Regions from separate parts of the Xanthobacter albus genome, predicted to be linked through region 3. Evidence: predicted binding sites of a transcription regulator. Region 3 holds the regulator's gene; each other region holds the start of a gene.
The links. The regulator PhoB, encoded in region 3, activates phosphate uptake and scavenging genes when phosphate is short. The targets are predictions, from matches to a motif close to TGTCATNNANCTGTCAT.

Region 1 (9,661 bases), 1.5 Mb from region 3:
TGAAGCGCCGGAGGATGCGGTCCTCGTCGAGGCTCGACACCCGGCCGAGAGCGTTGGCGAGCGCCTCGCGCAGCGGCGTCTCGCGGGCGGCGCGCGCATCCGGGGCCGGGTCGTGGGCGGGGTCGAAGCGGGCGTGGAACAGGGCCACGATGTCCCGCGCGATGGCCTCGTGGGCGGCGAGGGTGCGCCAGAGGTAGTCGGGGCTGAAGGGAATGCCCGCTTGCCGCAGGTAGCGCCCGAGGGTGCGCACCAGCGCCGCCTCGCGCCAGGAGAGGCCGGCATCCAGCACCAGGGCGTTGAAGCCGTCGTCCTCGGCGGCGCCGCGCAGCACCGCGTTCAGGCAGTCCTCCAGCCGCTCGTCCGAGCCGGCGATGGCGATGGCGCCGCCATCGGCCCGCTCCAGCGACATGTCGTGGAGCCAGCAGCGCTCGACGCCGACATCGGCGCCCATCTCCTCGTCGCCGTCCTGCGGCTCGATGCGGTAGGTGCGCTCGTTGATGGCCTTGAGGCCCATGTTCTCCAGCATGGGGACGCGGATGGAAAGCGGCAGCGGCGCCCCATAGGAGAGCAGGCGCAGGGAGATGCGCGTGTCCGGGTCCTCGGCCCGGCGGTAGAAGTCGATGGCGATGGGCCGCTCCGGCGAGAGGCGCTCCATGCGCTCGATGTCGGCGAGGGCGGTCGCCACGTCGAAGGCGGCCTGGTAGCCGGCGCCGAAGGCGGGGCCGTAGCGGTGGCGCAGCAGCGCGGCATCCGGGCCCGCGAGCACCGGCGCGGCGGCGATGGCCGCGCACAGGCGGTCGTTCCAGGAGAGGGTGGAAGCGGCCACCGCCCGTTCGAGGGCGGCGAGGTCCGGCGCGGGCGCGGGGCCGCCCCGGCGGTCCACCGTGTAGTGCGCGCGGATGAGGGGCACGCCCGAAATGAAGCTTTCCACGCAGGTCGAGACCGTGCCCTCGAACGCCTCCTCCAGCAGCGTGCCGATGCGCCCGCGCACGGCGGCGTCGAACCGCTCGCGCGGCACATAGGCCAGCACCGAGGCGAAGCGGCCGAAGCGGTCGAGCCGCGCCAGCACCCGCACCCGCGGCCGGTCGTAGAGGGAGAGGATGTCGCGCGCGTGGGCGGCGAGGGTGGCCACGTCGACCTGGAAGAAGTCGTCGCGCGGGTAGGTTTCCAGCGCCGTTTCCAGGGCGCGGGCCGAATGGCTCTCCGGCTCCAGCCCCGAGCCGCGCACCACCGCCTCCGCCTTGAGCCTGAGGTAGGGGATCTCGCGCACCGAATGGGTGTAGGCGGTGGAGGTCAGCAGGCCCACGAGGTGGACCTCGCCGGTGAGGCGGCCTTTCTCGTCATGGGTCTTGATGCCCACATAGTCCATGACGTTGCGCCGGTGCACGCGCGAGCGCAGGCTGGCCTTGGAGAACATCAGCGGCTGCGGCCCTTCGAGGAAGGCGCGGATCTCCGGCGTGGTCACCACCGGCGCGTCGCCGAGGCGCAGCTCGCGCACCACGGGATCGCGCAGCACGCCGAGGCCCGAGCCCGGCTCGGCCACCAGCTCGCCGGCGGCGTCGAGCGCATAGGCGCGCAGCCCGAGGAAGGTGAAATTGTCCTCCGTGAGCCAGGTGAGGACGTCGGCGGCCTCCAGCCGGTCCTTGTCGGCGTAGGGGGTCTTCTCCTTGCGCAGGGCCTTGGCGAGGGCCTTCACCTGCCGGCGCATGGCCTGGAAGTCCTCGTTGATGGCGTGGACATCGGCCAGCGTCGCCGCGATGCCCGCCTTCAGGTGCGCCTGCGCGGCGGCGTCGATGGCCGCCACATGCATGTGGATGAGGCTCTCGCGATTGTCCTCGGCCTCCCTGGCGGACGGCTCGGCGAGCCCGGCGGCGCGGCCGTCGCGGTCGCGCGTCACGTGGAAGATGGGATGGGCGGCGAGCTTCAGCTCCAGCTTCCGGTCGGCAAGCTCCCCCGCCACCGAATCGAACAGGAAGGCCATGTCGTCGTTGATGGCCTCGATCACGGTAATGGCCGCGCTGCCGGCGCCGGCATCGAACACGCGCACGTCCGCCGCCCCGCGCGGGCGGGCGAGCAGGTGGGCCCAGGCGTCGCGCACCAGGCTCGCCACCAGGGCGGGGTCGAGGGGCATCAGGTCTTCCGGGGCGATGGCCGCCAGGAAGGTGCGGGTGAACAGATCCGGCAGCTCGGTGCCGGCGGCGGCGAGGGCGGTGCGGATGGCCTCGATGCGTCCTTGCAGGTCGTGATCGGTTTCGGCAGTCTGAAAGCCTTGAACAGTCATGGCCACTCCCCCGAATGGACGCCCTCGCGCCGCGCCGGTTCCCCGCGGAACCGTCTGTCGCGTCCGCCGAAGTTCGGTCACGAGCCACGACGCAACGATGACGAGGAACGCCTATGGCCCCCACAGTGAAGCGCGCCACCGCCGGCTCAAAGACCAAAAGCGCGGTCGCCGAAAAAACCGGCACGCCTGCGAAGCGGGCGCCCGCCGCGCCGAAGGCCCGGAAGGCGCCGGCGGCCGCTCCCGTGGCGGCCCGCGCGCCCGATGACACGCCGGCCATCGCCCTCGACCTGCCCATGGCCGAGCTCGACGCAGCGACCGACGCCTATTTCGAGAAGTGTCGCAACAAGATCGGCTTCGTGCCCAACGTTCTTCAGGCCTACGCTTTCGATCTCGCCAAGCTTTCCGCGTTCGCCGGCATGTACAACGACCTGATGCTCGCGCCCTCCGGTCTTTCGAAGCTGGAGCGGGAGATGATCGCGGTGGCGGTTTCCAGCGTGAATCGCTGCTATTACTGCCTCACCGCCCATGGCGCCGCCGTGCGCCAGCTCTCGGGCGATCCGGTTCTGGGTGAGCAGATGGTGATGAACTATCGCGCCGCGCGGCTCGACCCGCGCCAGCGCGCCATGCTCGACTTCGCGGTGAAGCTCACCGAGCGCCCCCACGAGGTGGAGGAGGAAGACCGCGCCGCTTTGCGCAAGGCAGGCTTCTCCGAGCGCGACATCTGGGACATCGGCGCGGTCACCGGCTTCTTCAACATGACGAACCGCCTCGCCTCCGCCACCGACATGCGCCCCAACACGGCCTATCACGCCGAGGCGCGCGGGCTCGCCGATTGAGCGCCGACCCCCGGCCGGCGGCGCGGGCCGGGGGCGGACATGCTCACAAAAATTTTTCCGAGCGTACGCTCGTTCTATTCCGCGATGTGGTATGAAGTGGATGGCCTCCCAGCGGACAAGCCGACGCCAGGGAAGGACCAGTTGACGCAGCCAAGGCATCGCATGCTAGGGTGCGTCGCAAGAGATAGCGCACCGCTCAAGGTGCCGTCCGGAGGAAACCGCCAGGGTCGCGCGCCAGCATGCGTGCGTGCGCGCCCATGGCTTCAACACGAGGGCGCCCACCGATCATGGACACCGTCGCAGACGTGCCCTACATCGTTGAAGCATCTGGTCTCACGAAGGAATTCAAGGGGTTCGCGGCCGTCAAGAACGTGAACCTCAGGATCCGTCGCCACACCATCCACGCCCTCATCGGGCCGAATGGCGCGGGCAAGACCACCTGCTTCAATCTCATCACCAAGTTCCTGGAGCCTACCCGCGGCATCATCAGGCTCAACGGGCGCGACATCACCCGCACCCCGCCGGCCGATGTGGCGCGGCTCGGCATGGTCCGTTCGTTCCAGATCTCCGCCACCTTCCCGCACCTCACCGTGCTGGAGAACGTGCGCATCGCCCTGCAGCGCCCCATGGGCAACTCTTTCCGCTTCTGGCAGTCCGAGAGCACGCTCGACGTGCTCAACGACCGCGCCATGGAGCTGATCGCCGACGTGGACCTCGTCTCCTACCGCGACCACCTCGCGGTGGAGCTGCCCTACGGCCGCAAGCGCGCGCTGGAGATCGCCACCACGCTCGCCCTCGACCCCGAGATGCTGCTGCTCGACGAGCCCACCTCCGGCATGGGCCGGGAGGACATCGCCCGCACGGCGGATCTCATCCGCCGCGTGTCGGAGAACCGCACCATCCTGATGGTGGAGCACAATCTCTCCGTGGTGGCCGATCTCTCGGACATGATCACCGTGCTGGCGCGCGGGGAGATCCTCACCGAGGGGCCCTACGCGGAGGTGTCGAAGAACCCGCAGGTGGTGGAAGCCTACATGGGCACCGGGCACGGAGCGCACTGACATGCCGGAGACGAACGCGCCCCTGCTCGCGGTGAAGGACCTGCACGGCCACTATGGCGAGAGCCACGTGCTGCACGGCATGACCTTCGACGTCCGCCCCGGAGAGGTGGTGACCCTGCTCGGCCGCAACGGCGCGGGCAAGACCACAACCATGCGGGCCATCATGGGCCTCCTGCGCAAGCGCGCGGGCTCCATCCGCTACGAGGGCACCGAGACGGTGGGCCTCGCGCCCAACAAGATCGCCCGCCTCGGCATCGCCATCTGCCCCGAGGAGCGCGGCATCTTCGCCTCGCTCTCGGTGCGGGAGAACCTGCTGCTGCCGCCGGTGGTGCTACCCGGCGGGCTTTCGGTGGACGAGATCCACGCGCTGTTTCCGCGCCTGGAGGAACGGCGCAACAGCCAGGGCACCAAGCTCTCCGGCGGCGAGCAGCAGATGCTGGCCATCGCCCGCATCCTGCGCACGGGGGCCAAGCTCCTCCTGCTGGACGAGCCTTCCGAGGGTCTTGCCCCGGTGATCGTGCAGCATATCGGCCAGATCATCCGGGACCTCAAGACGAGAGGGTTCACGGTGCTGCTGGTGGAACAGAACTTCCACTTCGCTTCCACTGTCGCCGACCGGCACTATGTGGTCGAGCACGGCCGCGTGGTGGACATGGTGGAGAACGACAAGATCGCGGAGAACGCGGCGCGTCTGGAAGCGTTCCTGGGCGTGTGAGGCGGTCGCGGCGCGCTCGCGCGGGGCGTTCCCCTGTCGCGCGTGGTCCCTTGCGTCTTCCCGTGCCGTCCGCGCGCGGGCTTCCGTTTCGATCGCTGCTGTTCTGAAGTTCCGAAATAACAAACGCCGGCGAAAGTCCGGCAGGGAGGAAACATCATGCGTTTTGCTGCCATTCTGCTGGCGGCCACCAGCCTCGCCGGCATCGGCGCGGCCCAGGCGGCTGACCCGGTCCCGGTGAAGATCGGCGTGCTCAACGACCAGTCCGGCCTCTATGCCGACCTCGGCGGCCAGGGCTCGGTGTGGGCCGCCAAGAAGGCGGTGGAGGACTTCGGCGCCGCCGCCAAGGGCTTGAAGGTGGACGTCATCTTCGCCGACCACCAGAACAAGGCGGATGTGGGCACCTCCATCGCCCGCCAGTGGTATGACGTGGACGGGGTGGACCTGATCGTCGACACGCCCAACTCGGGCGTCGCGCTCGCGGTCTCCGGCGTGACCAAGGAGAAGAACAAGGTCTTCATCAATTCCGGCGCCGCCACCTCCGACCTCACCGGCAAGGCCTGCACGCCCAACACCGTGCACTGGACCTACGACACCTGGGCGCTCGCCAACGGCACCGGCAAGGCCATCGTGAAGACCGGCGGCGACACCTGGTTCTTCCTCACCGCCGACTACGCCTTCGGCCACGCGCTGGAGCGCGACACCGCCAAGGTGGTGACCGAGAACGGCGGCAAGGTGGTGGGCTCCGTGAAGGTGCCGCTCAACAACGCCGACTTCTCCTCCTTCCTGCTGCAGGCGCAGAGCTCCAAGGCCAAGATCGTCGGCCTCGCCAATGCCGGCGGCGACACGATCAACTCCATCAAGCAGGCCTCCGAATACGGCATCGTGGACGGTGGCCAGAAGCTCGCCGGCCTGCTCATCTTCCTCACCGACGTGCATTCGCTGGGGCTCAAGACCGCCCAGGGGCTGAACCTCACCGCCGCCTGGTACTGGGACCAGACCGACGCCAACCGCAAGTTCGCCGACGAGTTCGCCAAGGCCAACGGCGGCAAGCGGCCGACCATGGTGCAGGCGGGCGTCTATTCCGGCGTCACGCATTATCTGAAGGCGGTCGAGGCACTGAAGTCCGCCAAGGACGGCGCCGCCGTGGTGACGGAGATGAAGAAGCTCCCCACCGACGACCCGCTGTTCGGCAAGGGCGAGGTGCGCATCGACGGCCGCCACATCCACCCCATGTATCTCTACGAGGTGAAGAAGCCTTCGGAATCCAAGGGGCCGTGGGATTACTACACCCTGAAGGCCACCATTCCCGCCAATGAAGCGTTCCGCCCCCTGAGCGAGAGCGACTGCCCGCTGGTGAAGAAGGGCTGAGGACAACTTAGGACGGGCCGGCCTTCCCCCGCGGGCCGGCCCGCTTTCCCCTGACGAGACGGATCTCCCATGTTCGAGCTTCTCGGCATTCCCCCCCAGGCGCTGTTCGGGCAATTGCTGCTCGGCCTCATCAACGGCGCGTTCTACGCCATGCTGAGCCTCGGGCTCGCGGTGATCTTCGGCCTGCTGAACGTCATCAACTTCACCCACGGCGCACAATACATGATGGGCGCGTTCGGGGCGTGGATGCTGCTCAATTATCTCGGCGTGCCGTTCTGGGGCGCGCTCGTCATCTCGCCCATCCTGGTCGCCATCATCGGCATGGTGATCGAGCGCACGCTGCTGCGGCGATTGTACAATCTCGATCACCTCTACGGCCTGCTGCTCACCTTCGGCCTCGCCCTCATCTTCGAGGGGCTGTTCCGGCGGCAGTACGGCTCCTCGGGCCTGCCCTACAACAATCCCCTGCCGGGCGGCACCAACCTCGGCTTCATGTTCCTGCCCAACTACCGCGCGTTCGTGGTGGTGGCCTCGCTGGTGGTGTGCTTCGTCACCTGGTTCGTGATCGAGCGCACCAAGCTCGGCTCGTACCTGCGCGCCGCCACCGAGCGGCCGGACCTGGTGCAGGCGTTCGGCATCGACGTGCCGCGCATGATCACGCTCACCTACGGCTTCGGCGTGGGCCTCGCCGCGCTCGCCGGCGTGCTGGCCGCGCCCGCCTACCAGGTGAGCCCCACCATGGGCTCGAACCTCATCATCGTGGTGTTCGCGGTGGTGGTCATCGGCGGCATGGGCTCCATCATGGGCGCCATCGTCACCGGCTTCGGCCTCGGCATCATCGAGGGCCTCACCAAGGTGTTCTATCCGGAGGCCTCCTCCACCGTCATCTTCGTCATCATGGCGCTCGTGCTCATGGTGAAGCCCGCCGGCCTGTTCGGCACGGCCAAGTGAGGCGGCTGCCATGAACGTGTCCTCCAGCTCCACCCCCGCCACCGCGCGCGGCGCCGCGGCGCCCGCATCCTCCTCCACGCTCACGGTGCTCGGCCTGCTGGCGGTGGCCGTGCTCCTGGTGGCGCCCTTCGGCGTCTATCCCGTGTTCCTCATGAAGGTGATGTGCTTCGCGCTGTTCGCGTGCGCCTTCAACCTGATGCTGGGCTACACCGGGCTGCTCTCCTTCGGCCACGCCATGTTCTTCGGTGGGTCCGCCTACATCTGCGCGCACACCATCAAGGTGCTGGGCTTCTCGCCGGAGCTGGGCATTCTGGCCGGGGTCGCGTTCGCGGCGGCGCTCGGGCTGGTGGCGGGGCTGCTCGCCATCCGCCGGCAGGGCATCTACTTCGCCATGGTGACCCTGGCGCTGGCGCAGATGTTCTTCTTCTTCTGTCTCCAGGCGCCCTTCACCGGCGGCGAGGACGGCCTGCAGGGGGTGCCGCGCCGGCCGCTGTTCGGCCTCATCGACATCACCCAGGATCGCCACCTCTACTATGTGGTGCTCGCCATCTTCCTGTTCGGCTTCGTGGTCATTCACCGCGCCATCCACTCGCCGTTCGGGCAGGTGCTGAAGGCGATCCGCGAGAACGAGCCGCGCGCCATCTCGCTGGGCTACCGGGTGAACCAGTACAAGCTGCTCGCGTTCGTGCTCTCGGCGGCGCTGGCAGGGCTCGCGGGCTCCACCAAGGTGCTGGTGTTCCAGCTCGCCTCCCTTACCGACGTGGCGTGGCAGATGTCGGGCGAGGTGATCCTGATGACCCTGGTGGGCGGCATGGGCACCATCCTCGGCCCGGTGGTGGGCGCCGCCGTCATCGTCACCATGCAGAACTACCTCGCCGGCCTCGGCGAATGGGTGCTGGTGATCCAGGGGGGGATCTTCGTTCTCGCCGTGTCGCTGTTCCGCAGGGGCATCGTGGGGGAAATCCTCGCCCTGGTGAAATACTACGGGGCCCGCAAGGCGGGCTGAGCACGATCCCCGCCGCCTGCCGGTGACCGCCGGCGGCGGGGTGCGGATTTTTCTCGTGATTTTTCGATTGCACGTCATGTCGCCGCGCTATCCACTGTCCCGGATCTGCCGCATCGGGGCCGGCGCCGCGTGGCGCCGGCCCCCGCGTCGAAGGGCGAGGAATGGCCATGAATGCAGGCGTGCCAGCACAGGAGCCGGCGCAGGGGGGCGTCACCCGCTACGCTGATTTCCTTCTGCTCGGAGGCGGCATCGCGGGTGCTTCCGCCGCCGCGACCCTGAGGGCCGAAGGAGCCGGCGGATCGGTGATGGTGCTCTCCGCCGAGGAGGTGCCGCCCTATCACCACACCGCGCTCTCCAAGGGCCTGCTGCTGGGCGACGACCCCGACGGGCGGATCTACATCCACCCCGCGAGCTTCTATTCCGAGAACCAGATCGGGCTGGAGCTGAACACCAAGGTCTCGCGCGTGGACACCGCCAAGAAGGCGGTGGTCACCACCTCCGGCGAGCGCATCGGCTACGGCCAGCTCCTGATCGCGGTGGGCGCCAAGCCGCGCCCGCTCACCGTGCCCGGCGCCACGCTTCCGGGCGTCTTCACCCTGCGCCAGAAGAGCGACGCCGACGCCATCCGCGCGGCCTTGCAGGGGGCGAAGCGGGCGGTGGTGCTGGGCGGCAGCTACCTCGGGCTCGAAATCGCCATGTCCCTGCTGGAGAGCGGGCTCAAGGTCACCATCATCGAGAAGGGGCCGCGCCTGCTGCCCCACCTCGAGGCGCCGCGCCTGTCGCAGTATTTCGAGCAATATGCCGAGGCCCGCGGCGCCACGCTGATGCTGGGCGACACCGTTTCCACGGTGCGCGGGAAGAACAGGGTGGAGGCGGTGGAGACCGTGGGCGGGCGGCGCGTGCCGTGCGATCTGATGGTGGTGTCCATCGGCGTGACCCCCGCCACCTCCTTCCTCACGGGCAGCGGCATCCCCCTCGACGAGGAGGGCTACGTGCTGGTGGACGAGCAGCTGCGCACCGGCGTCCCCGACGTGTTCGCCGCCGGCGACATCACCAATTTCCACGATCCCGTGTTCGCCCGCCGGCGCCACCTGCAGCACTGGGACAATGCGCTGAAGCAGGGCCGGCTCGCCGCCCGCAACATGCTGGGGCGCCGGCTGCGCTATGACGAGGTTTCCTATTTCTTTTGCGAGGTGGGAGACATCGGCTTCAACGTGCTCGGCGCCACCGAGGAGGCGGACAACTGGATAGCCCGCGGCTCGCTGGAGGAGGGGTCCTTCGCGCTGTTCTATCTGAAGGGCGACGTGCCGCGCGCGATGTTCTCCGTGGGCCGCCCGCCGGACGAGATCCGGGTGACGGAGGGTCTCATCCGCTACCGCGTCGCCCTCGGCGCGGTGAAGCATCGCCTGCCCGAGCCGGGCTTCGTGCTCGACCACATCCCCA
Region 2 (9,661 bases), 1.3 Mb from region 3:
CCGGCCTCCGCTGGCCCTGCAGCTCGACCAGCTCGCGCAGATCAACGTGGAGATCGAGTTCGACCTGAACTCGGCGATGGTGAAGCCCTCCTCCTACCGCACCCTCGGCTCCATCGCCGATGCCATGCATAATCCGGTGCTGCTGGGCTACAAGTTCCTGGTGGTGGGCAATACGGATGCCACCGGCACCCGCGAATACAACATGAAGCTCAGCCAGGAGCGCGCCGACGCCATCGCCCAGGCGCTCACCACCACCTTCCGGGTGGACCCGCGCCGCATCGAGGCCGTGGGCCTCGGCGAGGAAGCGCTGCAGGACACCAAGCACCCCGACGCGGCCATCAATCGCCGGGTGCAGATCTTCAATATCGGCCGCGCCGGCCCGCTGCCCCAGCAGTGACATGAAAAATCCGGCCGGCGCCTGGCGCCGGCCGGATCGCATCTTTCAAGCGTTTTCAGGCGAAGTGGACACCAGTTCGCGTGAAGAAAATGCGTAAACTCAAGAGTCCAGAGCTTTATCCGTGAGCTGGTGCGAACGGAAAGAGCTTTGGAGGCCGGCGCCGCGGGAGGCCGCGCGGCGCCGCTGTCTTCAGTTCTTCTTCGGCGCCTTGGCCGGAGCCTTCGCGGCGGCGGGCTTCGTCGCGACCTTCACCGGCGCCTTGGCGGGAGCGGTCTTGGCCGGTGCAGTCTTCACCGGTGCAGTCTTGGCCGGCGCGGCAGGCTTGGCGGCCTCGGGGGCGGCCACGGCGACCGGCGCATCCGTCACCGCCGGAGCGGCGGCCGGCGCCTTGGCGGCGGGCTTGCGGGCGGCAGGGGCCTTCTTGGGAGCAGCGACCTTGGCGGCCGGCTTCTCGGCCACCGGCGCCTCGGCCTTCGCGGGCGCAGCCTTGGCCGGGGTCTTGGCGGGCTTCGCCGCTGCGCTCTTCGCGGCGGGCGCCTTCACGGCGGGAGCCTTGGCCGGGGCCTTCTCCTCGGCCGGAGCGGCGCTCTTCACGGGAGCGGTGGTCTTGAGCGTGCTGGTCTTGGGCGTGGCGGCTTTCGGCGTGGCAGCCTTCGCGGCGACGGCCTTCACGGGCGCCTTGGCAACGGGTGCCTTCGCGGGCGCTGCGGGCTTGGGCGCTGCGGGCTTGGCTTCGGTCGCTTCGGCCTTGGGCTTGTCCGCCGCCTGGGTCAGGCAGGAAGCCGCCAGCTTCTTGATCTCATCGTGGGTAATGCTGCCGGGATCTTTGAGCGCCTTCGCGGCGATCTTTCTGACCGCGGCGCTGGTGACTTCCGTCTTCGCCATTTTCGCCTCCACATCTGCCAGCCGGCGAAGAGTTCGCGAATCGGTGTTCCCGCCAGCATGTCATTGATCTCGTGGAACAACTTCAGAATGGTTAACGCAAGTTCAATGTGGGACGGAATGCCCCTTCCGCGCCCACGAAACTCAGTCGAATCCCGCTGATAGTCTTTTCCGATCAAGATATTGGGTGCGGGGATGCGGCATCTCCTCCATGACAGGAAAAGTCTTTGCCGTTGCGGCTGCGCCACGGCGCGCTGTCATGCCCGCGTCGAGGGATGCGCCTAGGTTCCCGCCAACCGAATCGCCGCTGGGGTGCTGCGGGGCGATCCCGTGACCGGAGAGGCCTCATGATCACGCGTCCGTCCATTCTCTTCGTGTGCCGCGACAATGCGGGGCTGAGCCTGATGGCGGAGGCCCTCACCATGCACCTTTACGCGCGCGTGCGCGCCTTCAGCGCGGCGACCGCGTTCGCCGCGCCCGTGGACCCCGCCGCGCTCGACTGCCTGGAGCGGGAGGGCGTGGCCACCAACGGGCTTTCCTCCAAGCCGGTGGAAGTGTTCGCCCTTTCCGGCGCGCCGCGGGTGGACGCGGTGGTGGCGCTGGAGGAGGGCGCGCACCGCGCCGCGCGTCGCCTGCCCTGGATGCACCTGCTGCGCCTGCGCGGCTGGGGGTTCGAGGATGTCTCCCGCCTGCCGCAGCCGCAGGAGCGCCGCCGCGCCTACCGCCGCCTTCTGCCCGAGCTGCGGGACGCTATCACCGCCTTGGTGGAGCAGGATTTCGCGCCGGCCGCCGCCTGAGGCTCAGCCCCGCTCCGGCAACTCCGCGCGGATGTCCTCCAGGCGCCGGCGCTGGCGGCCGCCGGCGTCGAAATTGTCCAGCGCGAGCCACGCCTCGAATGCGGCCTTCGCGCGGGGCCATTCATGGTCCAGCAGCGCGAACCACGCGGTGTCGCGGTTGCGGCCCTTGACGATCATGTGCTGGCGGAACACCCCCTCGAAGGTGAAGCCGAGCCGCTCCGCCGCCCGGCGCGAGGGCCGGTTGAGGGTGTTGCATTTCCACTCGTAGCGGCGGAAGCCCAGCGCCTCGAAGGCGTGGCGTGCCATGAGATACATGGCCTCGGTGCCACCCGGCTGGTGCTGCAGGGGCGGGGTGAAGAGGATGTTGCCCACCTCAACCACCCGGTGGCCGGTCTCCACGCGCATGTAGGTGGCGTGCCCCAGCGCGCGCCCGCTCGCCGTGTCCTCCACCGTCAGCAACAGAGGATCGGCCTTCGAGGATGCCGCCGCATAATGGCGTGTGAAGGCGTGGAGATCGGGGAAGGGGGCTGCGCTCAGATAGGCCCAGAGGGCCTCCTTCTCCGGCCCGTGGGAGAGGGCGTAGAGGTCGGGTCCGTGGCGCGCCACGTCGAACGGAACGACCCGCACGAGGCGCCCTTCCAGGGTGACGGGAGCGGGGGCGCGGGCGGGCGGTCCTTCCACCGGCGCTCCGAGGGGTGGTCCGGGCGGAGCGGCATCTTCGGTCATGGCGGCTCTCGTGGTGTGGCCGGCCGGCTGGCGCGGGTTCGCGGGAGGTATGGCGCCGGGGTTGCGCTGGCGGCGCGCGGCGCGGTGCCCCTGCATGGCGCCCTTCCATCTTGTGCGCCGGGCGCCGCTGCCATGGCAAGGCCCGCGCGGCACGGCGGGCTTGCCATGGCAGGGGCTTGCGCGCGGCGGGGATCGGTATATCGAGGAGGGCGCAGGTGCCCCATGCCGTTTCCGCCTTTTTCCGCCCGTCGTCCCGCTCCGCCGCCGTCCGCGCAGGCCGGTGCGCGCCTTGACGCGGTGGAGGTGACGCGGGGTACGCGGGTGGTGTTCTCCGGTTTCAGCCTCACGCTCGTGGAGCGACGCATCGGCCTCGTGGGGGACAATGGCTCGGGCAAGAGCACCCTGCTGCGGCTGCTCAACGGGCTGATCCTGCCCGATGCCGGCGCGGTGGAGGTGGCGGGGCTCGATACGAGGCGCCATCGCCGCCGGCTGCCGGCGCTCGTGGGCTTCGTGTTCCAGAACGTGGACCACCAGATCATCTTTCCCACGGTGCGCGAGGAGATCGCCTTCGGCCCCCTGGAGCAGGGGCTCGACAAGGCCGCCGCCACCGCCGCCGCAGAGCGCCTGCTGGCCGAGCACGGCTGCGCGGGCTGGGGCGACCGGGCGGTGGATGAGCTTTCCGAGGGGCAGAAGCAGCTCGTGTGCATCCTCTCGGCCCTCGCCGCGGGGCCGCGGCTGCTGCTGCTCGACGAGCCCTTCTCCGCGCTCGATCTGCCGACCCGGCTGCTGCTTTCCGGGCATATCGCCGGCCTCGACCAGCAGGTCGTCATGGCGAGCCATGACCTGAGCCTGTTCACGGGCTTCGACCGGGTGGTGTGGCTGCACGGCGGGGAGGTGGCCGCCGATGGCGCGCCGGAGGAGGTGATCCCCCTCTACGAGGCTCACGCCCATGCCCGCGTGCGGGCGCACACGGCGCGCGCGGGCGGCCTTTCATGATCGGCGGCTATCTCGCGGGCCGCAGCCTGCTGCATCGCCTGCCGGCGGGGGTGAAGCTCGCCGGCCTCGCCCTGCTCTCCATGCTGCTGGTGCCGCTCGAGGATCCGTTCCTGCTGGCGGCGGCGCTGGCGGTGGTGCTGCTGGTCTATGCCGGATTCGGGCGGGCCGGCACGGCGCGCCTGCTGCAATGGCGGCCGCTGCTGCCGGTGCTGGCGCTGATCGGGCTGCTACAGCTCTGGGCGGTCTCGGCCGAGGTCGCGGCGGCGAGCGTGCTGCGCATCCTGCTCATGGTGCTGCTGGCCGATCTCGTCACCCTCTCCACCCGCCTGCAGGACATGATGGACGCGCTGATGGCGGTGCTGCGCCCGTTCGAGCGGCTGGGGCTCGATGCGCGGCGGCTGTCGCTGGCGGTGGCGCTGGTGCTGCGCTTCGTCCCGGTGCTGGTGGCGGGCTGGCACGGCCGCGCCGAGGCGTGGCGCGCCCGCAGCGGCCGTCGGCCCGGGCTGGCTCTGGTGGGCGCCTTCTTCACCGGCGCCCTGAAGGGCGCCGACCAGGTGGCCGAGGCGCTGGAGGCGCGCGGCTTCTCGGCGGAGGCGCCATCCTCCGCCCGCAAGCGGGGAGAGTGAGGTGGAAACACGGATGCTGGTGCGCATCGCGCTCATGGCCGCGCTCATCGGCGCGCTGGGTCTGGTGCCGCCCATCTTCGTGCCGGTGCTGGCCGGCGTGCCCATCACCGCGCAGAACCTGGGGGTGATGCTGGCGGGGCTGCTGCTGGGCGCGCGCGGGGGCGCGGCGGCCACCGCGCTGTTCGCGCTGGTGGTGCTGCTGGGGGCGCCGCTGCTCACCGGCGGGCGCGGCGGGCTCGGGGTGCTCGCGGGGCCCACGGTGGGCTTCTTCCTGGGCTTCATTCCCGGCGCCTTCGTCACCGGCTGGCTGGCCGAACGGCTCGGGATGCGGCCCTTCCTCTCGGCGCTGGCGGCGGCCTTCGCGGGCGGGGTGCTGGTGGTCTATCTGTGCGGCATCCCCGTGCTGGCGGGCGTGGCGGGCATCGGCCTGCGGCGGGCCGCCCTCGGCGCGATGGTGTTCCTGCCGGGCGATGTGCTGAAATCGGTGGCGGCGGCGCTCCTCGCCTCCACGGTGCTGAAGGCGTGGCGCGTGGGCCCGCGCGGCTGAAGGCGTTGCCCGCACGCCCGGTGCGCGGGACGCTTCGGCTTCTTGAAGCCGAGCGTCTTGACGCGAACGGGCGCGTCACCGCCGCGCCATCGGCGCGGTGTAGGAGTGCGGAACGCGGCGGGCCGCTCCGGCGTTGAAACCTCCGGGCCGCGCCCGGCGGACGAGCTGCCGCATCCCCAGGATTTCCCGCCCACCCGGAAGGCGCGCGATGACCGAGACCCTCGATGCTCCCTCTTCCGACCTGGCCCCTGCCGCCGGGCCCGTGCCTGTGCCTGCCCCGCTGGTGGCGGCGCTGGGCGCGGTGCTCGGCAAGGTGGAGGCGGCGGTCGCCGAGCCAGATGCGGTGGAGATGGTGCACGACGCGCGCAAGGCGCTGAAGGAATACCGCTCTCTGCTGCGCCTTCTCGCCACCGATGCCGCCCGCGCCGCCCGCCGCCACGCGGCGGAAGTGGCGCGCGGCCTGGCCCAGGCGCGCGACCGCGCGACCGCCCGCGAGGCGCTCGATCTCCTGGATGAAGCCGGCCTCGCGCTGTCCTGCGACATCGCGGCGGCCCGCGCCGCCATCGGCGCCGATTCCGCCGCGGCGGAGGACGCCGCGGCCCTGCGCGCGCACCTCGCCGCGTTCGTGGCCGACGCCCGCGCGCGCCTCTCGGACGGGCTGGAGGGCGAGGCGGCGGCGGTGGATATCGTGGAGGGGCTGCGCAAGGGATACCGCGCGGCGCGGCGCGGCGCCTTCGGCAATGCCATCGCCATGCACGAGACCCGCAAGAGCGTGGTCGCGCACCGCTATCAGATGGGGTTTCTCGCCGCCGCCTTCTCCGGCCGTGGCGCCACCCGCGCCGGCCGGGCGCAGCGCCTGCGCGACATGCTCGGCGCCCACCACGACATCGAGGTGCTGCGCCCCATGCTGCACGCGGCCGCCGACAGCCTCGGGGAAGGGGCGCTGGAGCGGCTGGGCATCGCCATGGCGCGCCTGCAGAAGCGCCTGAAGCGTCAGGCCGTCCGGCTGCACCGGGAGCTGTTCCGCCGTTCGCCCCGTAAGTTCGCGCGCCGGTTCCGTCGCCGCATCAAGGCACCTGCGGCGGCGTGATGCCGCGTGTCGGCCGCGTGCCCTTGCGGCGGCGCGCGTATCGCCACATGGTTGAGCCGCACCTCCGGAGCGCCGTGCGCGGCTACCGATGCCCCGCTCCGGGCCGTGCTTTCAGAACAGGCCGGGTCCACCCGTGCCGAGACGTGAGGATGAGCGGTCGATGTCTTCGGAAACCCCTGTCGCCTCCATCGATCGGGCCCGTGAAGGCGTGAAGGAGAGCGTGAAGGAGGCCGCGCCCGGCGCCCTTTCCGCGCCGCTGCAGCCGGCGCCGGCGCCCCGGCTGCCTGCCGTCGTCCCGCAGCCCGAGGCTGCGCCGAGGTTGGGGCCCGAACTCGCGCAGCCGCACAAGCTGGTGGCGCAGGCGCTCGCCGCCCTGAGCCGGCTCGACGACAGCGATTTCGACCGCGGCAGCGGCCTTGAGGCGCTGCGCGCCGTGGACCGGGCGGTGGCCGCCTGCGTGGCGCATGTCACCTCCGGCTTCTCGCCCACCGCGCTCACCCTCGCCTTCCTGGACTGGTGGATGCACCTCGCCGCCGCCCCCGGCAAGCGCAGCGAGCTGGCGGTGAAGGCCGGACGCAAGACGGCGCGCTTCGCCGCCAGCATGCTCGCCGCGGGGCTGGACCGCTCGGTATCCCCCGCCATCGCACCGCTGGAGGGCGACGACCGCTTCCGCGCGCCGGAATGGCAGGCATGGCCCTATCGCTTCTGGTCGCAGGCGTTCCTGCTGCAGCAGCAGTGGTGGCACAACGCCACCCACGGCGTGCCCGGTGTCGACCCTCACAACGAGGCGGTGGTGGCGTTCGTCGCGCGCCAGATGCTCGATACCTTCTCCCCCTCCAACAACCCCTTCACCAACCCGGAGGTGGTGCGCCGCACGCTGGAGACGGGGGGCATGAACCTCGTGCAGGGCTGGCGCAACGCCCTGGACGACATGATGCGCAAGGCCGGAAACCAGCCGCCGGCCGGCGCCGAGGCGTTCGTGCCGGGCCAGAACGTGGCCGCCACCCCCGGCGAGGTGATCTTCCGCAACCATCTGATCGAGGTGATCCAGTACCGCGCCGCCACGCCCGGCGTGAAGGCCGAGCCGGTGCTCATCGTGCCCGCCTGGATCATGAAATATTACATCCTCGACCTCTCGCCCCACAATTCGCTGGTGCGCTACCTGGTGGAGAAGGGCCACACGGTGTTCTGCATCTCCTGGCGCAACGTGTGGGAGGAGGACCGCGACCTCGGCTTCGAGGACTACCGCCGGCTGGGCGTGATGGCCGCGCTCGACGCGGTGAGCGCCATCGTGCCGGACCGCAAGGTGCATGCGGTGGGCTATTGCCTGGGCGGCACCATCCTCGCCATCGCCGCCGCCGCCATGGCGCACGCCAAGGACGACCGGCTCGCCTCCGTGACCCTGTTCGCCGCGCAGACCGATTTCTCCGAGCCCGGCGAGCTGCAGCTGTTCGTGGACCCGAGCGAGCTCTACGTGCTCGAAAGCATGATGTGGAACCAGGGCTACCTGTCCGCCGGGCAGATGGCCGGCGCGTTCCAGATGCTGCGCTCCAACGATCTCGTGTGGTCGCGCATGGTGCATGAGTACATGATGGGCGAGCGCGCGCCCATGAACGACCTCATGGCCTGGAACGCCGATGCCACGCGCATGCCCTACCGCATGCATTCGGATTATCTGCGCAAGCTGTTCCTGGACAACGACCTCGCCGCCGGGCGCTATGAGGTGGACGGCCGGCCGGTGTCGCTCCTCAATCTGCGGGTGCCGCTGTTCGTGGTGGGCACGGAGCGCGACCACGTGGCGCCGTGGAAATCGGTCTACAAGATCCACCAGCTCACCGACACCGACGTGACCTTCGTGCTCGCCTCCGGCGGGCACAATGCGGGCATCGTCAGCGAGCCGGGGCACAAGCGCCGGCACTACCGCATCCACGAGACCAAGCTCGGCGAGCTGCACCTGGGGCCCGACCAGTGGGTGGAGACCAATCCGCCGCAGGACGGTTCCTGGTGGCCGGCCTGGGAGGAATGGCTCAGCGGCCATTCCACGGCCGGCACCTTCGGCCTGCCCACCATCGGCGGGCCGGGCTACGCGCCCGTGTGCCCGGCTCCCGGCACCTATGTGATGGAGCGCTGAGGGCCGCCCTCAGTGCTCCGGCACCAGCACCGCGGCGCCGGTGAGGCGGCCTGAGCGCAGGTCGTCCAGGGCCTCGTTGGCCTGGGTCAAAGGGTAGGGTGTGACATGGGTGGTCACGCCCGCTTTCGGCGCCAGGGCGAGGAACTCGTGGGCGTCGGCGCGGGTGAGGTTCGCGACCGACATGATCTTCCGTTCCTCCCACAGCCAGCGGTAGGGGAAGGTGGGAATGTCGCTCATGTGGATGCCGCCGCACACCACGCGCCCGCCCTTCCTCACGGCCTTGAGGGCCTGGGGCACCAGCTCGCCCGCCGGGGCGAAGATGAGGGCGGCGTCCAGCGGCTCGGGGGCCGGCGCGTCGGAGGGACCGGCATAGACGGCGCCGAGGCTCCGCGCGAAATCCTGGGCCTTGGTATCTCCGGGGCGGGTGAAGGCGTAGATCTCCCGTCCCTGCCAGCGCGCCACCTGGGCGATGATGTGGGCCGCAGCGCCGAAGCCGTAGATGCCGATGCGCCGGCCATCCCCCGCCATCTTCAGCGTGCGCCAGCCGATCAGCCCCGCGCACAGCAGGGGGGCGAGGGCGGTGTCCTCCCCCGCTTCGCCCAGCGGATAGGTGAAGGAGGCGTCGGCGCGGGTGTGGGTGGCGAAGCCGCCGTCGCGGGTGCAGCCGGTGAATTCGGGCGTGTCGCACAGGTTCTCCTCCTGCGCGGCGCAATAGGGGCAGGTGCCGCAGGCGTGGCCGAGCCAGCCTACCCCCACCCGCTCCCCGAGCCGGAGGTGGGACACCCCGGCGCCGAGCGCCGCCACGCGCCCGACGATCTCGTGGCCCGGCACGATGGGCGGCCGGGTCTGCGGCAGCTCACCGTCCACCACGTGCAGGTCGGTGCGGCACACGCCGCAGGCGGTGACCTTGATGAGCACCTCGCCCGGGCCGGGGACGGGATCGGGCCGCGTCTCGCCCACGAGCCTTTCCCCGGTGCGGTTGAGAACCATGGCGAACATGGCGGCCTCCTTCGTGTCGCGCCACTTGGTGGCGTGCGTGTCGGCGGCGATGGTAGCGCGGATGGGCGCGCGCGGGGCCATGATCTCGCGCAGGGCGGCCCCGGCGCCGCCGCTCAGCTTCCGCCGATGAAGATGCCGGCCGCCAGCACCAGCGCGCCGCCCAGCACCACCTGCATCACCGAGCGCCAGAAGGGCGTCTCCATATAGCGGTTCTGGATGAAGGCGATGGCCCACAACTCCACGAACACGACGCCGATGGCGATCGCCGTGGCGGTCCAGAAATCGGGGATGAGATAGGGCAGGGCATGGCCCAGGCCCCCCAGCGCCGTCATGGAGCCGGAGGCGATGCCACGCTTGATGGGCGAGCCGCGGCCGGAGATGACACCGTCGTCGTGCACCGCCTCGGTGAAGCCCATGGAGATGCCCGCGCCCACGGCGGCGGCGAGGCCCACCAGCAGCGTGGTGTGGGA
Region 3 (9,661 bases):
CGCTGAACTATCAGTCCATTGGCTCCGGCGGCGGTCAGAACCAGATCATCAACCGCACCGTGGACTTCGGCGCCTCCGACGCCACCGTTCCTTCCGAGAAGCTCGCGGCCAACAAGCTGCTGCAGTTCCCGACCGTGATCGGCTCCGTGGTCGCCACCGTCAACCTCGACGGCGTCACCACCAACCAGCTCAAGCTGACGGGCCCGGTGCTCGCCGACATCTACCTCGGCAAGATCACCAAGTGGGACGACAAGGTGATCGCCGACCTCAACCCCGGCGTGAAGCTGCCGTCGCAGGCGATCGTGCCGGTGTACCGCTCCGACTCCTCGGGCACCACCGCCATCTTCACCTCCTACCTCTCGGCCGTGAGCCCCGACTGGAAGTCCAAGGTCGGCTCGGCCACCTCGGTTCAGTGGCCGGTGGGCGCTGGCGCCAAGGGCAACGAGGGCGTGACCGGCAACGTGAAGAACACCAAGGGTGGCATCGGCTACGTGGAGTTCATCTACGCCGCCGCCAACAACCTGGTGGTGACCCAGCTCCAGAACAAGGCCGGCAAGTTCGTGTCGCCTGAGACCAAGGCGTTCGAGGCTGCCGCCGCCGCCGCCGACTGGGACAACGCCACCGACTTCGCCGCGTCCATGATCGACGCCCCGGCCGAGGCCGCCTGGCCGATCGTCAGCCCCACCTACGTGCTGCTGCCGAAGGACCCCAAGAACGTCGACGCCTCGCGCGTGACCATGGAGTTCTTCAAGTGGGCCTACGGCAAGGAAGGTCGCGAGACCGCCGAGAAGCTCCACTACATCCCGCTGCCCGAGGCTGTCGTGAAGCGGGTCGAGGAAGCCTTCAAGAAGGAAATCCTCACCCCCGAAGGCAAGCCGGTCCTCTGATCCGGCTGTCCTGAGGCCGATCCGCCTTGTCCGCGCTCGTGCGCGGGCAAGGTTTCGGGTGAGGCGGCGGGCCCGTGCCGGACCCCGCCTCGCTTCCGCGACGGGCGCGCGCCCGTCCGCATCGCCCTCGACGCCTCGCCTCCGACACATGGCGCGATGGCGCGGGTTCCGGCGCACGGGATTTGGGGCACGAAATTTCACGCCGCCCGGCTCGATCGGCGCAGCGGTAGTCGCAACTCAAGGTCGCCCAGGGCGGCGCAGGGATGGGCATCAGATGGACGCGACGATGGATGGTTTGGGGACGGCACCGCTCGAACCCATCAGCAAGGCCAAGGGGACCGGCCGGATTTCCGATCCCATCTTCGTTGGCTTGCTCTGGGCCAGCGGCATCTTCGTCCTGGTGCTGCTCGGCCTGATCATCGCCGAGCTGTTCAAGGGCGGCCTGCCCGCGCTGCAGCACTTCGGCCTCGAGTTCATCTGGACCGCCAGCTGGAATCCGGTGACCGAGAACTACGGCGCGCTGGTGATGATCTACGGCACGCTGTTCAGCGCCGTGATCGCCGTCGTGGTCGCCCTGCCGCTGTCGTTCGGCATCGCCTTCTTCCTCACGGAGATCGCGCCGCAGCCGCTGAAGCGCCCCATCGGCGTGGCGGTGCAGTTGCTGGCCGCGGTGCCCTCCATCATCTACGGCATGTGGGGCTTCTTCGTCATCGTGCCGCTCATTGCCGCCTATGTGCAGCCCCCGCTCATCTCCGTGTTCGGCGACCTGCCGGTCATCGGCCTGCTGTTCCAGGGCCCGCCGCTGGGCTCGGGCATGCTCACCGCAGGCCTCATCCTCGCGGTGATGATCCTGCCCTTCATCACGGCCATGTTCGTGGAGACGCTGGAGTCGGTGCCGGCGATGCTGAAGGAGTCGGCCTACGGCGTCGGCGGCACCACCTATGAGGTCTACAAGAACGTCTCGGTGCCCTACGGCAAGACGGCCATGGTGGGTGCCATCATGCTCGGCCTCGGCCGCGCGCTCGGCGAGACCATGGCGGTCACCTTCGTGATCGGCAACGCCACGCGCCTCTCCGCCTCCCTGTTCGCGCCGGGCGCGACCATCGCCTCCACCATCGCCAACGAGTTCCCGGAAGCGCCGCTCGGCTCCCTGAAGCTGACCTCGCTGCTGCAGCTCGGCTTCATCCTGTTCGTCATCTCCTTCATCGTGCTGGCACTGTCCCGGGCGCTCGTTCGCTCGCGGATGGACTGATCCGGGGGACCAGCCATGGCATCGCTCGCCGCCCGCCGCGCCAAGGACAACATCGTGAAAGCGGTGTCCGTGGGTTTCGCGGCCTTCGCTCTCTTCCTCCTCGCGTGGATCCTGTGGACCCTGCTCGCCCGCGGCCTGCCGGCGCTCAGCTTCTCGGTCTTCACCAACGTCACGGCTCCTCCCGGAGCGAATGGCGGTCTCGCCAACGCCATCGCGGGCTCGCTGATCCAGGTGGGCATCGCCATGCTCATCGGCGCGCCCATCGGCATCTTCGCGGGCACCTTCCTCGCGGAGAACGGCAGGGGCACCAGGATCGCCTCGGCGACCCGGTTCGTGAACGACATCCTGCTCTCGGCGCCGTCCATCCTGGTCGGCCTGTTTATCTATACCCTGCTGGTGGTGCCGCTCGGCGGCTTCTCCGGCTGGGCCGGCGCGCTCGCTCTCGCCATCCTGGTGATCCCGGTGGTGGTGCGCACCACCGAGGACATGTTGAACCTGGTGCCGGTGGGTCTGCGCGAGGCGGCCTTCGCCCTCGGCGCGCCGCAGTGGAAGGTGGTGATGTTCGTGACTTGGCGCGCCGCGCGCGCGGGCATCGTCACCGGCCTGCTGCTCTCCATCGCCCGCGCGGCGGGCGAGACGGCGCCGCTGCTGTTCACCTCGCTCGGCAACAATGCCTGGTCGCTCGATCTCTCGAAGCCCATGGCCAGCCTGCCGGTCGCGATCTATCAGTATGCCGGAAGTCCGTTCGATGACTGGGTCGCACTTGCCTGGGCCGGTGCGCTGCTCATCACCGTCGGCGTGCTCGTGCTGAACGTGGCGTCGCGTCTGGTTCTGGCCCGCGGCAATTGACATCGCCGCCCGGCGCGAATGCGCCGGGCTGCCCGAGATCCAAGCCCGGCAGCTCCGGGCATGTAAATTCCAGTGAGGCTCAGATGACGTCTGCGGTCGATCCCACCCTCAGCATCGCCACCTCGGTCGCGGCCCGGCCCGACGCGCCGCCCGCTCCCGCGAAGCTCAAGGTCGACAACCTTCAGTTCTATTACGGCCAGAGCCACGCGCTGAAGGGCATCAATTTCGAGATCCCCGAGAAGCGGGTGACCGCCATGATCGGCCCCTCGGGCTGTGGCAAGTCCACGCTGCTGCGTGTGTTCAACCGGATGTACGACCTCTACCCCGGCCAGCGCGCCGAGGGGCAGGTGCTGTTCGACGGCGTGAACATCATCGGCAAGGAGCTCGACTCCACCGTGGTGCGCAGCCGCATCGGCATGGTGTTCCAGAAGCCGACGCCCTTCCCCATGTCCATCTATGACAACATCGCCTTCGGCGTGCGCCTGCACGAGCGGCTGAACAAGTCGCAGATGGACGAGCGCGTGGAATGGTGCCTGCGCAAGGCGGCCATCTGGGACGAGACCAAGGACCGCCTGAACACGTCCGCGCTCGGCATGTCCGGTGGCCAGCAGCAGCGCCTGTGCATCGCCCGCACCATCGCCGTGCGTCCGGAGGTGATCCTGCTCGACGAGCCCACCTCGGCGCTGGACCCCATCTCGACCTCGAAGATCGAGGACCTGATCGACGAGCTGAAGCGCGACTTCACCATCGTCATCGTGACCCATAACATGCAGCAGGCCGCGCGTTGCGCCGACATCACCGCCTTCTTCTACCTGGGCGAGCTGATCGAGGTGGCGCCTTCGGACGTGATCTTCACGAACCCGAAGGAGATCAAGACGCGTGATTACATCACCGGCCGCTTCGGCTGAGGAAAACAGGATGGCGCAGATGCCCGAGCATACCGTGACCTCCTTCGACGTCGAGCTCAAAGAGATCGGACGCAAGGTGGTGGAGATGGGCGGCCAGGCGGAACGCCTGGTGGCCGACAGCATGACCGCGCTCATCAAGCGCGACATTGCCATCGCGCAGAAGGTCGTCTCGCTCGACGCGGGCGTGGACCAGGTGCAGCGTGACATCGAGGACAAGGCGGTGCTCGTCATCGCCAAGCGCCAGCCGGTGGCCAGCGACCTGCGCGAGATCGTGGCGGCCATCCGCATCGCCAACGACCTCGAGCGCATCGGCGACCTCGCCAAGAACGTCGGCAAGCGGGTGATCGCCATCGAGGGCGAGTACCATCCGCAGAAGCTGGTGCGCGGCGTGGAGCACATGTCCGACCTGGTGCTCGAGCAGCTCAAGGAGGTGCTCGACGCCTACGCCGGCCGCAACGAGGCCAAGGCGCTGGACGTGTGGGGCCGCGACGACGCCATCGACACCATGTACACCTCGCTGTTCCGCGAGCTGCTCACCTACATGATGGAAGATCCGCGCAACATCTCCGTGTGCACGCATCTTCTCTTCTGCGCGAAGAACATCGAGCGCATGGGCGACCACGCGACCAACATCGCGGAAGTCGTCTACTACATGGTGACCGGACAGGTGCTGCCGGAGAGCCGCCCGAAGGCGGATGCCTCCAGCGACACCACGGTCGCCTTCCCCGGCCAGACCAAGCAGGCCTGATGCCGGATGCCCTGCCCGCCGCTCAGGCGGGCAGCGGCCGCGCCAGACCCGCCGCACGGGCGGGATGGCGCGAGGCTGTGTCAAAGAACGTCTCGACGTGGATGGGTGATAGGCTGTGCCGGCGCGTATTCTGATTGTCGAGGACGAAGAGCCGTTGACCCTCCTGCTCCGGTACAATCTGGAGTCGGAAGGCTATGCGGTGGAGAATGTCGGGCGCGGCGACGATGCCGAGACCCGGCTGCGGGAGAGCGTGCCGGATCTCGTCATCCTGGATTGGATGCTGCCCGGCCTCTCAGGCATCGAGCTATGCCGCCGCCTGCGCACGCGCCCGGAAACCGAGCGCCTGCCGGTCATCATGCTGACTGCCCGCGGCGATGAGACGGAGCGGGTGCGCGGCCTCGCCACGGGCGCCGACGACTATGTGGTGAAGCCCTTCTCCGTGCCGGAGCTGCTGGCGCGCGTGCGTGCGCTGCTGCGCCGCGCCAAGCCGGAGCATGTGGCGACCCTGCTGCGCGCGGGAGACATCGAGCTGGACCGCGAGACCCATCGGGTCCACCGTGCTGGCCGTGAGGTTCATCTCGGGCCGACCGAGTTCCGCTTGCTCGAATTCCTGATGCAGAGCCCCGGCCGCGTCTTCTCGCGTGAGCAATTGCTCGATGGCGTGTGGGGCCAGGACGTCTATATCGACGAGCGCACGGTGGACGTGCATGTCGGCCGGCTGCGCAAGGCGATCAATCGCGGGCGCCAGTCGGACCCGATCCGGACCGTACGCGGCGCCGGCTACTCCTTCAACGAGATGTTCGCGCGGGCGCACTGATGGCCGCTCGCCCACCGTGGTTGGGTGATCCATCTTCCCCGGTCGAGCGCCGAACGGCGCTCTCCTTGCGCTCAGGGCGGCGGCGCCGGTGTGCTTCTGGAGCACTTTCCGCGCAGCGCTCACTGTTCGCCTGAAAAACGCGTCGTCTCTGCAGCCAGAAGCGATCGCCGCGCGCGAAGATCATTTTGGAAATGAATGGTGCGTGGCGCGAGGAGGGGCGCAGTCCGGCGGCTATCGGGAGCGGGGTCGGGGCTTGCCGGTGACCGGCTCGGTCGCTGCCGCGTGGCTGATGCGGATCAGGCTTTGACGCCGGGCTCGCGTCTGTCTCAGCGACGTGGATGCCGCCGCGGCGGCTGAAACACAAGGAATGTCACGCCGGAATTCCCGCCACCGAGCGCAGGAACCTCAGGCCGTCCCCGTGTCGGTGAACGGCGTGCCCTATCACACTGATGGAACCGTTGCCGAGCGGAACGGCCGGCCGGGCGCGAGCCCGGCCACGCTGTTGTCAGAGGTAGGCGAGGCGCCGGTCGCGACGGCGATCCTGCACCGGCTGGTAGGCGATGCGGGCATGCTGGGTGCAATAGGGCATTCCCGGATTGCTCTTGCCGCCGCAGAAATAGAAGCTCTCGGTACCCGGCTCGCCCATCGGCCAGCGGCAGGTGCTCTCCGTGAGGTTCATGATGGTGCAGCGCTGGCCCATGGACACCACGTTGTCGCTCGCCACGGGCTGCGGCGCGGGGGCGGGGGCCTCCTCGGGCAGGTCGTCGATCTCGGCAGCGAGGGCGGTGTTGCCCTGTACCAGGGGACGCTGCGGCCGGGTCTGGTCACGCGGGCTCTCGGGGCGGTTGGGGCGCTGGGGCCGCACCGCCGATGCCGAGGATGACTTGGCGCGGCCGGAAAGCCCCAGCCTGTGCACCTTGCCGATCACCGCGTTGCGGGTGATGTCGCCGAGTTCATTCGCAATCTGGCTCGCGGAGAGGCCTTCGCTCCAGAGCTTCTTCAAGAGTTCGACGCGCTCGTCATTCCAGCTCATCGCTCTTCTCCATTTGCCGCATCTTGCCGGCGCCGGTCTTGGGCGGCGCCCAATTGTCGCCGGATGGCAGCACCGCCATGCTGCCCGAGACCACCCGGACTCCTTCCTCGGCCCCACATGCGCCAAGCATGTGGAAGGTTAACAACCCATAGGTCCCAGGAAGCTTAATCGCACGAGATCTCGTAGGCGATGTTCCATACGCTACAATATGGGGCGCGCGGGTGACAGAGTCGGTTAACGTTCGCGCGTCGTTTTCCCCAGATCGTTGCCCGCGGGCATCATGTCCGGCGCCGTGCGCGGGGGCCTCGCGCGGGCGCGCGCCGCACGCCTTTCAGATGTGTTGACCTCCCGCGCGCGATCATTAGTATTTGCCGGTGTCGGGCCGCTCCCCCGCTGGGGCGGCCTTTTTTAATTTTGCCTGCCCGGGGCCTGCGCCGCGGGGGGTCTGGCGGCCGGCGGCCGCTCCAGACACCTTCGCCCAGCGCCGACACCCGGTCGCCCCGAGTCTCGGGGCATTCACGGGCCGGCCTTCCGGGCGGAAGCTGCCTTCCGCAGGAGCCCGGTTCGCCACCAGCAATGAAGATGTTGTCTTCGGCTTCTATATTTCGCCGGATCAAGGCACGTTTTCAGGAGGATCAAGTGATCACCGCCGTTCTGCCGACCTACGCGCGCATCGACCTCGAGTTCGAGCGGGGAGAGGGCTGCTGGCTCGTCACGACGGACGGGCGACGTTTCCTCGATTTCACCGCCGGCATCGCGGTGAACGTGCTCGGCCATGCGCACCCCTATCTGGTGGACGCGCTGAGCCAGCAGGCGCGGAAGCTGTGGCATACCTCCAACCTGTTCCGGATTCCGGGCGGGGAGAAGCTGGCCGCGCGCCTGTCTTCGGTGACTTTCGCGGACACCATGTTCTTCACCAATTCGGGTGCCGAGGCCCTGGAGTGCGCCATCAAGATGGCGCGCAAGTACCAGTTCGCGAACGGCAATCCGGAGAAGAACCGCATCATCACCTTCCAGGGCGCCTTCCATGGCCGCACGCTCGCGACCATCGCGGCCGGCGGCAACCCGAAATACCTGGAGGGCTTCGAGCCCGCGCTGCCGGGCTTCGATCAGGTTCCGTTCGGCGACATCGAGGCGGTCAGGGCGGCCGTCACCCCCTACACCGGCGCCATCCTGCTGGAGCCGGTGCAGGGCGAGGGCGGCGTGCGCGTGCCGCCGGAGGGCTTCCTCCGGGCGCTGCGCGCCCTGTGCGACGAGAAGGGCCTGCTGCTGGTGCTCGACGAAGTGCAGTGCGGCGTGGCCCGCACCGGCAAGCTCTTTGCCCATGAATGGGAAGGTGTCACGCCCGACATCATGGCCGTGGCCAAGGGCATCGGCGGCGGCTTCCCCATGGGCGCCTGCCTCGCCACCGAGGCGGCCGCCAAGGGCATGACCCTCGGCACCCACGGCTCCACCTATGGCGGCAACCCGCTCGCCATGGCGGTGGGCGATGCGGTGCTGGACCTGGTGCTGGCCGAGGGCTTCCTCGACCATGTGAATGCCATTTCCGCCCGGCTGAAGGAAAAGCTCGGGGCGGTGGTGGCGCGCCATCCGCGCGTGCTGGCGGAGGTGCGCGGCAAGGGGCTGCTGCTGGGGCTGAAGGCCCAGGTGCCGGCGGCCGATCTCGTGGTGGCGATGCGCGCGGAGGGGCTGCTGGCCCCCGGCGCCGCCGACAATGTGGTGCGGCTGCTGCCGCCCCTGGTGGTCTCGGCGGACGAGGCCGACCTGGCGGTGGAGAAGATCGAGGCCGCGTGTGTGCGGCTGGAGCAGGCGCTGGAGCCCGCTCCGGCCATGGGGGCAGCGGAATGACGGAGAACGGTTTGCGCCATTTTCTCGACCTGTCGGAGATCCCGGCGGACGAGTTGCGCCGGGTGCTGGACCTGTCCAAGGATCTCAAGGCCCGGCGCAAGGCGGGCGAAATGGATCATCGCCCCCTCGTCGGCAAGACCCTGGCCATGGTGTTCGACAAGCCCTCGACGCGCACCCGCGTGTCGTTCGACGTGGCCATGCGCCAGCTCGGCGGCGAGACGATCATGCTCACCGGCCAGGAGATGCAGCTCGGCCGCGGCGAGACCATCGCGGACACCGCCCGCGTGCTCTCGCGCTTCGTGGACGCCATCATGATCCGCATCCTGGACCATGACGACCTCACGGAGCTCGCCGACTACGCCACCGTGCCGGTCATCAACGGGCTCACCCGCATCTCCCACCCCTGCCAGGTGATGGCGGACGTGCTGACCTTCGAGGAGCATCGCGGCTGCATCCAGGGCAGCCAGGTGGCCTGGACGGGCGATGCCAACAACGTGCTCGCGAGCTGGGTCCATGCCGCCGAGCGGTTCGATTTCTCCATGAAGGTGGCGACGCCGAAGGAGCTCGGGCCGCGTCAGGCGCTGAAGGATTTCGTGAAGCGCACCAAGGCCAAGGTCTCCTTCATGCGCGACCCGGAAGAGGCTGTGGAGGGCGCGGACTGCGTCCTTACCGACACCTGGGTCTCCATGGGCGACAAGGAGGCGGAGCGCCGCCACAACCTGCTGAAGCCCTACCAGGTGAACGGCGCCCTGATGGCCCGCGCCCGCAAGGACGCCATCTTCATGCACTGCCTGCCCGCCCACCGCGGCGAGGAGGTGACCAGCGAGGTGATGGACGGGCCGCAATCGGTGGTGTTCGACGAAGCGGAGAACCGCCTGCACGCCCAGAAGGGCATCCTCGCCTGGTGCTTCCACACCGCGTGAGGTCCGGCGCGCGGCTCCGGCCGCGCAGGGCCTTGCGGGCTGGTGGCCGATGCCGGCCCGCTTCCGGCATCGGCGTGGCGCCGCCGCGCCCCCCGATCGACGCTTTTTCTTCACGCCGGCCGGTTTCCACGCCATACGAGAGCGGTTCAACGAAGGAGGAGCGCATGAGTGCCGCGCGCGCGCGCAGCGCCAGGGAAGAGGCGCAGGACGACATCGTCACCGCCTTCCAGGTGGATGCGCTGGATCTTCGGGGCCGCGTCGTCCGGCTCGGGCCCACCCTCGACACCGTGCTCGCGCACCATGATTATCCCCCGGCCGTGAAGCGGGTGGTGGGAGAGGCCGTGGTGCTGGCGGTGCTGCTCGGCTCCTCCCTCAAGTTCGAGGGCCGCTTCATTC

Region 1: V5F75_RS09025 (NAD-glutamate dehydrogenase) is a predicted target of PhoB. The motif match lies at 2,368-2,384, and genes of this name have one in related genera.
Region 2: V5F75_RS08460 (arsenate-mycothiol transferase ArsC) is a predicted target of PhoB. The motif match lies at 1,535-1,551, and genes of this name have one in related genera.

What each region holds. Positions count from the first base shown of each region.
Region 1 covers NZ_CM195532.1:2,026,347-2,036,007, forward strand. The annotation lists gene V5F75_RS09025 (NAD-glutamate dehydrogenase) at 1-2,281, opposite strand, end outside; gene V5F75_RS09030 (peroxidase-related enzyme) at 2,575-3,117, shown strand; gene V5F75_RS09035 (ABC transporter ATP-binding protein) at 3,405-4,178, shown strand; gene V5F75_RS09040 (ABC transporter ATP-binding protein) at 4,180-4,893, shown strand; gene V5F75_RS09045 (ABC transporter substrate-binding protein) at 5,050-6,261, shown strand; gene V5F75_RS09050 (branched-chain amino acid ABC transporter permease) at 6,331-7,212, shown strand; gene V5F75_RS09055 (branched-chain amino acid ABC transporter permease) at 7,223-8,218, shown strand; gene V5F75_RS09060 (FAD-dependent oxidoreductase) at 8,380-9,661, shown strand, end outside.
Region 2 covers NZ_CM195532.1:1,897,030-1,906,690, forward strand. The annotation lists gene V5F75_RS08450 (OmpA family protein) at 1-397, shown strand, start outside; gene V5F75_RS08455 (hypothetical protein) at 587-1,282, opposite strand; gene V5F75_RS08460 (arsenate-mycothiol transferase ArsC) at 1,627-2,076, shown strand; gene V5F75_RS08465 (GNAT family N-acetyltransferase) at 2,080-2,802, opposite strand; gene V5F75_RS08470 (energy-coupling factor ABC transporter ATP-binding protein) at 3,025-3,798, shown strand; gene V5F75_RS08475 (energy-coupling factor transporter transmembrane component T family protein) at 3,795-4,424, shown strand; gene V5F75_RS08480 (biotin transporter BioY) at 4,426-4,971, shown strand; gene V5F75_RS08485 (CHAD domain-containing protein) at 5,180-6,061, shown strand; gene V5F75_RS08490 (alpha/beta fold hydrolase) at 6,222-8,192, shown strand; gene V5F75_RS08495 (zinc-dependent alcohol dehydrogenase family protein) at 8,202-9,191, opposite strand; gene mbfA (iron exporter MbfA) at 9,305-9,661, opposite strand, start outside.
Region 3 covers NZ_CM195532.1:566,869-576,529, reverse strand. The annotation lists gene pstS (phosphate ABC transporter substrate-binding protein PstS) at 1-887, shown strand, start outside; gene pstC (phosphate ABC transporter permease subunit PstC) at 1,162-2,139, shown strand; gene pstA (phosphate ABC transporter permease PstA) at 2,155-2,988, shown strand; gene pstB (phosphate ABC transporter ATP-binding protein PstB) at 3,072-3,896, shown strand; gene phoU (phosphate signaling complex protein PhoU) at 3,916-4,644, shown strand; gene phoB (phosphate regulon transcriptional regulator PhoB) at 4,760-5,461, shown strand; gene V5F75_RS02575 (GcrA family cell cycle regulator) at 5,967-6,494, opposite strand; gene V5F75_RS02570 (aspartate aminotransferase family protein) at 7,134-8,342, shown strand; gene argF (ornithine carbamoyltransferase) at 8,339-9,265, shown strand; gene V5F75_RS02560 (Hsp33 family molecular chaperone) at 9,430-9,661, shown strand, end outside.